DNA from 2 places in the Vibrio sp. V39_P1S14PM300 genome. Region 2 is predicted to be linked to the other one. Evidence: riboswitches for the same ligand, from Rfam matches in the RefSeq annotation. Region 2 holds a riboswitch; the other holds the start of a gene.

Region 1 (4,355 bases), on a different contig from region 2:
CAATTCGTCAAAACGTCGTTCGCCTTATCAGCTATGTGCGTGATGCCTGCGTGCTCTTTGGTGCAATCTCGCGGTCGTGACGGCCGGTATATTTACGACTTGACTGCACAGCCTGCGAGCGCCGAGTTAGTGCCTGGTTTCACGACTTCGGTGTTAGCGTTCAACGGTAGGATCCCAGCGCCGACAATTCGCTGCCGGCAAGGAGAAAAGGTCACCATTCGTTTTACCAATAAACTGGATGAGCCAACTACCATCCATTGGCACGGGCTGCGTATCCCAATTGCTATGGATGGTGTACCGTTCCTCAGCCAGCCGCCTATCATGCCTGGTGAGACGTTTATATACGAATTTACGCCACCAGACGCAGGCACATTTTGGTATCACCCACATATGAATAGTGTCAAGCAGCTCGGTATGGGATTGGTGGGGCTGATCATTGTTGAAGAGGCAGACCCGGTTCATTTCGACGAAGAGCACGCTTTAATGTTGAAACACTGGCATTTGGATCCGCAGGGTCAGTGGAAAGATTTGATGATCCCACGCTATAGCGCACGCATGGGCACACCAGGTGAGTGGGGGACCGTCAATGGAGTCCATGAGCCGGTCTATTCACTGAAAGCGCATGCCACTGTACGTCTGCGAATTGCGAACGTCGACAATACAATAACGTATCCGGTTGCCGTCGAAGGAGCCGAGGCCTGGGTCATCGCCATTGATGGTAATCCGGTAAAGACGCCAGTGAAGCTCACTCAGCATAAAATTGGCCCAGGTATGAGGGTTGATATTGGCTTGGTGGCGCCCAAGGCAGGAGAGCGGGTTTATGTGCGTCAAATGAAAGGCAAATTCCCATTTCCTCTGTGCGAGTTTAAGGTTATGTCATCAGAACTACCATCTGGTCAGTCTTTGCCTACTCTGCCACTCAACCCAGTACCGTCAGTTGATCTGGCCAATGCACAGGAAATCGACTTTGTATTTGAGTGGGAAGGCGCTATTACCCCAGCCGATCCATCCGGGCATGCGATGCCGACCTTCTGGTTAGTTAATAAGCGCGCCTGGGAGGGTATGAGTGCGACATCCATTCCCGAACCGCTGGCGTATTTAGAACGTGGGAAAACGTACATTTTTGACCTTAAGAACGTCACCCAGTACCACCACCCAATCCATTTACACGGACATACTTTTACCGTATTGGAACTGAATGGAAACAAGCTTGCAGAACCGTTTCATACCGATACGGTGTTACTGGGCAAAAATGGCAGCGCTAAGGCGGCATTCGTGGCGGACAACCCTGGGCGCTGGATGTACCACTGTCATGTGATTGAACACATGAAAACCGGCCTCATGGGTTTTATTGAGGTAAAGTGACGCCTGTAACTTTTAAAATCTATTTCAGAAACACAATCTTATTACTGCGGATTTAACCCTTGGATCGCTCGATTTTTCAGCGAATAAGATTACAATGTTCGCATCAAAAATTAAGGGGTTACTATGGGGCAGTTATCCATTCTCGGCTTTATCGCTGTCGGCGGCGCATTTGGTGCGTGTTCGCGTTATCTGATCTCTGAATTGTGCGTGGTGTTGTTTGGGCGGGGCTTTCCCTACGGGACGTTGACGGTCAACGTTGTGGGGTCATTCATCATGGGCGCATTGATCGCACTGTTTGAAAATGAAATGCTCGCCACCGAACCATGGCGCCAAATCATCGGTCTGGGCTTCCTTGGAGCATTGACGACGTTTTCGACCTTTTCAATGGACAACGTGTTGATGTTGCAACAAGGTGCTTTTTTCAAGATGGGCCTCAATATCTTGTTGAACGTGGTATTGAGTGTTTCCGCCGCCTGGGTGGGTTTTCAGTTGTTGATCAAAAGTTAGATAAAATTTGTACAGGTCGGCTTGGTTTAACCAAACCGTTTTTATATACTGATATCACTTGTCGGAGTGCCATAAGGCTGAGACCGTTAATTCGGGATCCGTTGAACCTGATCAGATTAGAATCTGCGAAGGGAACAAGAGAAGATATTTATACCGGAGTTCTTTCTGGTTGACCTATCAAATAGTCGAATGTTGTTATAGGCAAATGACTTAAGCTTTATTTAGCCTTAATTTGACTCCTCTTGTCGCATCTATCCGCCAAGCATTTTTATCCAATTACTTTTTATCTAGTATAACAAAGCAAGGAAAAATGCTATGTCGAGTCGCAAACAAGCGAGACTGGAAGCCAAACAGTTCATTGAAACACTCTCGGTACAGCCGTACCCAAATTCCACAAAAGTATATGTAGAAGGTTCACGTCCAGATGTTCGTGTACCTATGCGTGAAATAGCGCTAGCAGATAGTCTGATTGGTGGCACAAAAGAGGCGCCTATTTTCGAGCCGAATGAAGCCGTCCGAGTCTACGATACGTCAGGTGTTTATACTGATCCGAACTACGATATTGACCTTTATAGTGGCTTACCAAAGCTAAGAGAAAGCTGGATTGAAGAGCGCGGTGACACAGAGTTACTTGATGAAGTAAGCTCGGTGTACACCAAAGAACGCTTAGAAGACGAAACACTAGACGATCTTCGATACGGTAATCTACCACGTATTCGACGTGCCAAAGATGGGCAGTGCGTGACTCAGTTACACTATGCTCGCAAAGGTATTATCACCCCAGAAATGGAATTCATCGCGCTACGTGAAAATATGGGACGCGCTCAATACCGTGATGAAGTGCTGAATCAACAGCATCCGGGTCAAAGCTTCGGAGCGAATCTTCCAAAAGACATTACCGCCGAGTTTGTGCGTAAAGAGGTCGCCGAAGGTCGCGCGATTATCCCTTCTAATATCAACCACCCAGAATCCGAACCAATGATCATTGGCCGCAACTTCTTAGTTAAAGTGAATGCCAACATTGGTAATTCATCGGTGACTTCTTCGATTGAGGAAGAAGTAGAGAAGTTAGTGTGGGCCGCTCGCTGGGGTGGTGATACGGTGATGGACTTATCGACGGGGCGTAATATTCACGAAACTCGCGAGTGGATTCTACGTAACAGTCCAGTGCCGATCGGTACCGTACCAATGTATCAAGCGCTTGAGAAAGTGAATGGTGTTGCGGAAAACCTTAACTGGGAAGTGATGCGCGATACTCTGATTGAGCAAGCAGAGCAGGGCGTTGACTATTTCACTATCCATGCCGGTTTACTACTTCGCTATGTGCCAATGACTGCAAAACGCGTTACTGGCATCGTTTCTCGTGGTGGTTCAATTATCGCGAAATGGTGTTTAGCCCATCACCAAGAAAGCTTCTTATATACCCACTTCCGAGAGATCTGTGAGATCTGTGCCAAGTATGATGTGGCACTTTCTCTCGGTGATGGTCTGCGCCCTGGTTCGGTGGCTGATGCTAACGATGAAGCGCAATTTGCTGAGCTGCGCACCCTGGGTGAACTGACCAAGATTGCTTGGGACTATGATGTACAGGTCATCATCGAGGGGCCTGGACACGTACCTATGCACATGATTAAAGCCAATATGGAGGAGCAACTCGAGCATTGTCATGAGGCGCCGTTTTACACCCTTGGTCCACTGACCACGGACGTGGCTCCGGGCTATGACCATATCACCTCCGGTATTGGCGCGGCGATGATCGGCTGGTATGGCTGTGCGATGCTTTGCTACGTTACTCCTAAAGAACACCTCGGACTGCCGAATAAAGAAAACGTTAAGACCGGTTTGATCACCTACAAACTGGCGGCGCATGCGGCGGACTTAGCTAAGGGACATCCTGGGGCTCAGGTTCGCGATAATGCGCTTTCCAAAGCGCGCTTCGAATTTCGCTGGGAAGACCAGTTTAACCTGTCACTTGACCCTGATACCGCTCGCGCTTTCCATGATGAAACCCTGCCTCAGGAATCAGGTAAGGTAGCGCATTTCTGTTCCATGTGTGGGCCTAAGTTCTGTTCAATGAAGATTTCGCAAGAGGTGCGGGAGTATGCGAAAGACACCGAACAAGTGGCTGCGGACCAGGCTATCTCGATCAAAATGCTTGATGACCCGCTAGAAGGGATGCGCCAGAAATCACAAGAGTTCAGAGAGTCAGGCTCTGAGCTGTACCACCCAGCAGTGCATGTGGAGGTCAGCGACTCATGAGTAAAATCCTAGTTCCGTCATCCTTGATTGAACTAACTGGCTTAGTTCAACAATGTTTGTTGTTGGCGAAAGAGCAGGGTTTTAGCATCGAAGACATTGAGTTGGGTGTTAGCCCAACTCAATCTATTCAGCTTGTTCGTGACCAACACATTACGTACGTTACTACGGATCTGATTGATGCCCATAACGCCGATCCAGAGCGCTCTTTGGCGCTTTGTTATCGC
Region 2 (4,355 bases):
ACCGAGTACAATTTCCTGGCCAGTAACCCAGGTATGACGCAGCAGAACATCGTGGCGCAGCAGCAAACGTTCGAACACATCCAGCGGAGCTGGAAGGATAAACGCCGGTAGGCGCAGCGCGACCACCAGCAGTTGCCAAAGCGCCAGGATAACCAAGGCGCTGAGCGCCAGACGAACAGCCGGATGGGATACTCGCTCCTTGCGTCGAAAGGCAGACGGCAGCGACGCCATTTGAGTGACCTCACGCATAGTCTTGCTCCAGAGCCTCAATGATCTGCTGTTGTAATTGCGCCCCATCGGCATCCAAGCTGCGTGGTGGCCGGCTCGCAGGCAAGGCCAGAGACTCAGCCTGAGCCGGCATCCCTTGCAGAATATAGAGCTGATGTGCGAGGCGAATGGCTTCGAGTGGATCGTGAGTAATCAGTACTACGGTTTTCCCGCGCAGCAACGTCGCCGCCAGCGTCTGCAACTTGTGGCGGGTAACCGCATCCAAGGCGGAAAACGGTTCATCCATCAACACGACGGGCTGGTCCTGCATTAATGTCCGGGCGAGCGCAACCCGCTGACGCATCCCACCGGACAGCTGTTGTGGCATGGCCTGTTGATATTCAGCCAGTCCAACAGACCGGAGCAGCGATACCGCCCGCGCCGTGTCCGCCGGGGCCGCCTGGCCAAAACGGCGGCTCAGACAAACGTTGTCGAGTACCGACAACCATGGCATCAACAAATCTTGTTGCGCCATGTAGGCAATTCGACCTTCGAGCGGTTGCCCATCAGAGACCGTAAGTTTGCCGCTGACCGCCGCTTGCGCGTGTAAAAGGCCAGCCAGATAGCGCAGCAAGGTGGATTTTCCGCAACCACTTCGACCAAGAATACAGGTCCACTGACTGGCTGGAATGTGCATATCGAAGCCACTCAGCGTCGCGGTATCGCTGTCGTGGTAGCGCAGCGCAAGTTGCTCCAGCGTCACACCCAACGCCGCCGGCTCAGCGCACATAGCGGTGCCCGTCGAAGAAATGGTGTACCGGCCCATGTCCCTGACCAATGTCGAGCTCATCAGCATGCGCAATCGCCTGAGAAATATACTGTTTACCCAGATGGACCGCTTTGTGCAGAACATTGCCCTGAGCCAGGTACGACGCGATCGCCGATGACAGTGTGCAGCCCGTACCGTGAGTGTTGCGCGTCGCAATGCGTTTGGAGGACAAGCGCTCAACCCGGTCAGGTGTGATCAGCAGATCGGTACTCTGGGCGTCTTGCTCCAGATGGCCACCTTTGAGCAAAATGGCACCCGCGCCCAACTGACGCAAGTCGGCGATCATGTGGGTCATATCATCTTCATTGTTCGGGATTGGCCGCCCCGTCAGTGCGGCGCCTTCCGGCAAGTTGGGGGTGATCAGATCCGCCAACGGAAGCAGCAATTGTTTTAGCGTACTGATCGCCGCCTGCTCCAGAAGCAGATCACCACTGGTTGCCACCATCACAGGATCCACCACCAGAAATCGAGGTTGATACTGAAGGATCTTAGCGGTCACCACACGGATGATCTCCGCGTCCGCTAACATACCGACTTTAACCGCCACAACATTGAGATCGCTGAAAACGGCGTCCAGCTGCTGCTCAACGTGTTGTAACGGAACCGGAAAAATGGCCGAAACGCCCAGGGTATTTTGTGAAGTAATCGCGGTAATGGCTGAACAGGCGAAACTGCCGGTCGCCGAAATAGCTTTAATGTCCGCCTGGATACCGGCGCCACCACCACTGTCTGAACCAGCTATGGTCAGGACAATGGGCGTAGATGAAGAGTGTGTGATGTGAGGCATGCTCGCTCCTAAACTGACGTTCGGGAACTGGCACGTGAACAAGGGAGGCGGATCAACGCAGAGCGTATTTACCCTTGAGTAACGTGGACCGCTGCGCCAAGGCAGACGGTGCAATAGTTCCCTACGTCAGTGCTAACTGAATCAGGTTCAACGGGTCTCGCAATGCGATCTCAGCCTGTCATCGTTAAACGACAACGGCCCCCCGACTATTCGATGCTGCTGATAATAGCAACTATTACCGGGAAAGACACAAAAAATCCGGGCCAGGTGCCTGGATTTTCACATTTTTACTGACTTTCTGCTTCAGTCCCACTCAGGGGCAAAGTCTGGATTGGCCAGCCGCTGACCTCGATCCAGTACTGCGATTTGCGCCATATCATCGGCATTCAGCGTAATGGTATCTGACACCAGATTACTCTCGATATTGGCTTTTTTGGTCGACGATGGAATCGTGACCAGATCCTGTTGCCGCATCCACACCAGCACCACTTGGGCCGCTGACGCCCCGTGTTTATCGGCAATCGCCAAAATGGTGTCGTCTTTCAGCACTTCACCGTAAGCAAACGGCATATAACCGGTCACCACGACGCCGTGTTGTCGACACCATGCCACAACATCACGGTTTTGCAGATACGGATGCACTTCGACCTGGTTGGTCGCAATTTCGCCTTCACCAACTATCGCGATGGCCTGTTCAAGCTGGGCGTTGGTGAAATTAGACACGCCAATCTGACGCGTCAGTCCAGTGGCTTTGGCCGTTTTAAGTTCGCCCAGATACTCTGCCATTGCCACACCTGGATCTTTGAGTGGCCAGTGGATCAACAACAGGTCAACGTAATCGGTCTGCAACTTGGCCAAACTGTCGCGAACGCTGTCAATAAAGTCGGCTTTAGCCAGATTGTCGGTCCAGACTTTGGTGGTAATAAACACCTGATCACGTGCTAGCCCTGAAGCACGGATTGCCTCTCCGACCTGCTGTTCATTGCCGTATATCTGCGCCGTATCAATGTGCCGGTAGCCAGCCTGCAACGCCATCAACACGGAATCGAAGGCCGCCTGCTCGTTGAGTCGAAATGTGCCTGCGCCAAGCATAGGGATGGTATTCATTCACTTTACCTTTGTATTGGGTTGTCCGATGAGGCTTATTATTGTGCCGTGTACTCAATGCGTAAACGGCAAAAATAACAAATCACTTTTGCGCCACAAACAACAATCTCAGTGGGTAATACGCGCCACGACTTTTCCGACCGTGTGCTGGTCACGCAGCGCTTTCAGTGCGGCACCGATCTGCTCCAGCTCAATCACTTTCAGTTCCGGCAGCTGTAGCTCACCCATTTCCAACAGATAAGAGACCGAGCGCCCGGCATCAGTGATGGTTGCCCGGCCCAGTTCACCATTGATGTGGCCTGATCCCAGACTCAGTTGATGGAAACTGAGTCCGTTCTCAAACGCGCCCGGATATTCCGTCGGGTTCATCGTTTTTACTAACTCTACCAGTTCCCCCTCAAATCCGAGGACTGCGGCAGCTATTTTATCGTTGTCACCACCGACACAATCGAGCGCCACTTCCACCCCTTGTCCGGCAGTGATGGCCATGACCCGCTGCACGATGTCTTCCTGATGGTAGTCAATCACGTCCGTGGCACCGAGCAAACGCACGTAACCGTGATTAGAGGCCGAACTGGTGGTAATGATGGTATGCACGCCAAAAAGCCGCGCCAACTGAATCGCAAAGCTGCCCACACCACCGGCGCCACCGGCAATGAAAATGCTGCTACGTTCAGCAATATTGAGCTTGTCCACCAACGCCCGATAAGCCGTCCAGGCGGCACAGGGAGTAGCCGCGGCCATTTCGGCGCTGATGGCCGGATGCGGCAGCAAGGCGCGTGAGTCCTGCAGGGCATACTGGGCAAATCCTCCATATGCACGGCGCATATCACCGTGATAAAGCACACGTTGCCCAATTCGCCACTCGCTCACCGCCTCACCAACTGCAACAATTTCGCCTGAGACATCCAAGCCGCCGACAAAGTCGTCATTCATGTGACTGACCGTCTGATGCCACAAATGAATTTTAGCATCCACCGGGTTAAGTCCTACCGCGTGTACTTTGACAACCACATCAAATTCACTCTCCGGCACTGGGATCGCCAGTTCCTTAAGGACAAACGAATCCTCGACACGCTGATAGGTTACGGCTTTCATGATGACACTCCTCTGGGCATAGTTGCAGCAACCATTGCACTGCGAAATCGTCGACAGGCCGCTGACGCAGCCTGTCTCAAGCCGGTTCCGGCTTGTGGTTTAGCCGGCAGTTTACCCCGACGCGAACTCGTCCGGGGCACCGCTCAATATTTTTAACCACTATGAAGTATAGGCGCCGCTGGCGTAATGCAGCTCGTAACTGTGGCTGTAAATTTCCAGAATGTTGCCAAACGGGTCTTCCATGTAAATCATGCGATAAGGTTTTTCACCCGGGTAGTAGTAACGAGGCGCTTTCATTCGTTGCTTGCCACCTGCGGCAACGATTTT

Evidence for each region. Region 2 has a riboswitch for thiamine pyrophosphate ahead of thiD (bifunctional hydroxymethylpyrimidine kinase/phosphomethylpyrimidine kinase). Riboswitches for the same ligand answer to the same signal wherever they lie in the genome.
Region 1: another riboswitch for thiamine pyrophosphate. It lies ahead of thiC (phosphomethylpyrimidine synthase ThiC); the one in region 2 lies ahead of thiD (bifunctional hydroxymethylpyrimidine kinase/phosphomethylpyrimidine kinase).

Annotation. Positions count from the first base shown of each region.
Region 1 is NZ_WXWP01000124.1:30,713-35,067, reverse strand. It holds gene CAG65_RS06115 (multicopper oxidase family protein) at 1-1,365, shown strand, start outside; gene crcB (fluoride efflux transporter CrcB) at 1,489-1,872, shown strand; TPP riboswitch at 1,925-2,023, shown strand; gene thiC (phosphomethylpyrimidine synthase ThiC) at 2,188-4,131, shown strand; gene CAG65_RS06100 (thiamine phosphate synthase) at 4,128-4,355, shown strand, end outside.
Region 2 is NZ_WXWP01000221.1:26,257-30,611, forward strand. It holds gene CAG65_RS11255 (ABC transporter permease) at 1-231, opposite strand, end outside; gene CAG65_RS11260 (ABC transporter ATP-binding protein) at 242-997, opposite strand; gene thiD (bifunctional hydroxymethylpyrimidine kinase/phosphomethylpyrimidine kinase) at 987-1,823, opposite strand; TPP riboswitch at 1,925-2,038, opposite strand; gene dkgB (2,5-didehydrogluconate reductase DkgB) at 2,127-2,930, opposite strand; gene CAG65_RS11275 (zinc-binding dehydrogenase) at 3,039-4,028, opposite strand; gene CAG65_RS11280 (lactoylglutathione lyase family protein) at 4,188-4,355, opposite strand, start outside.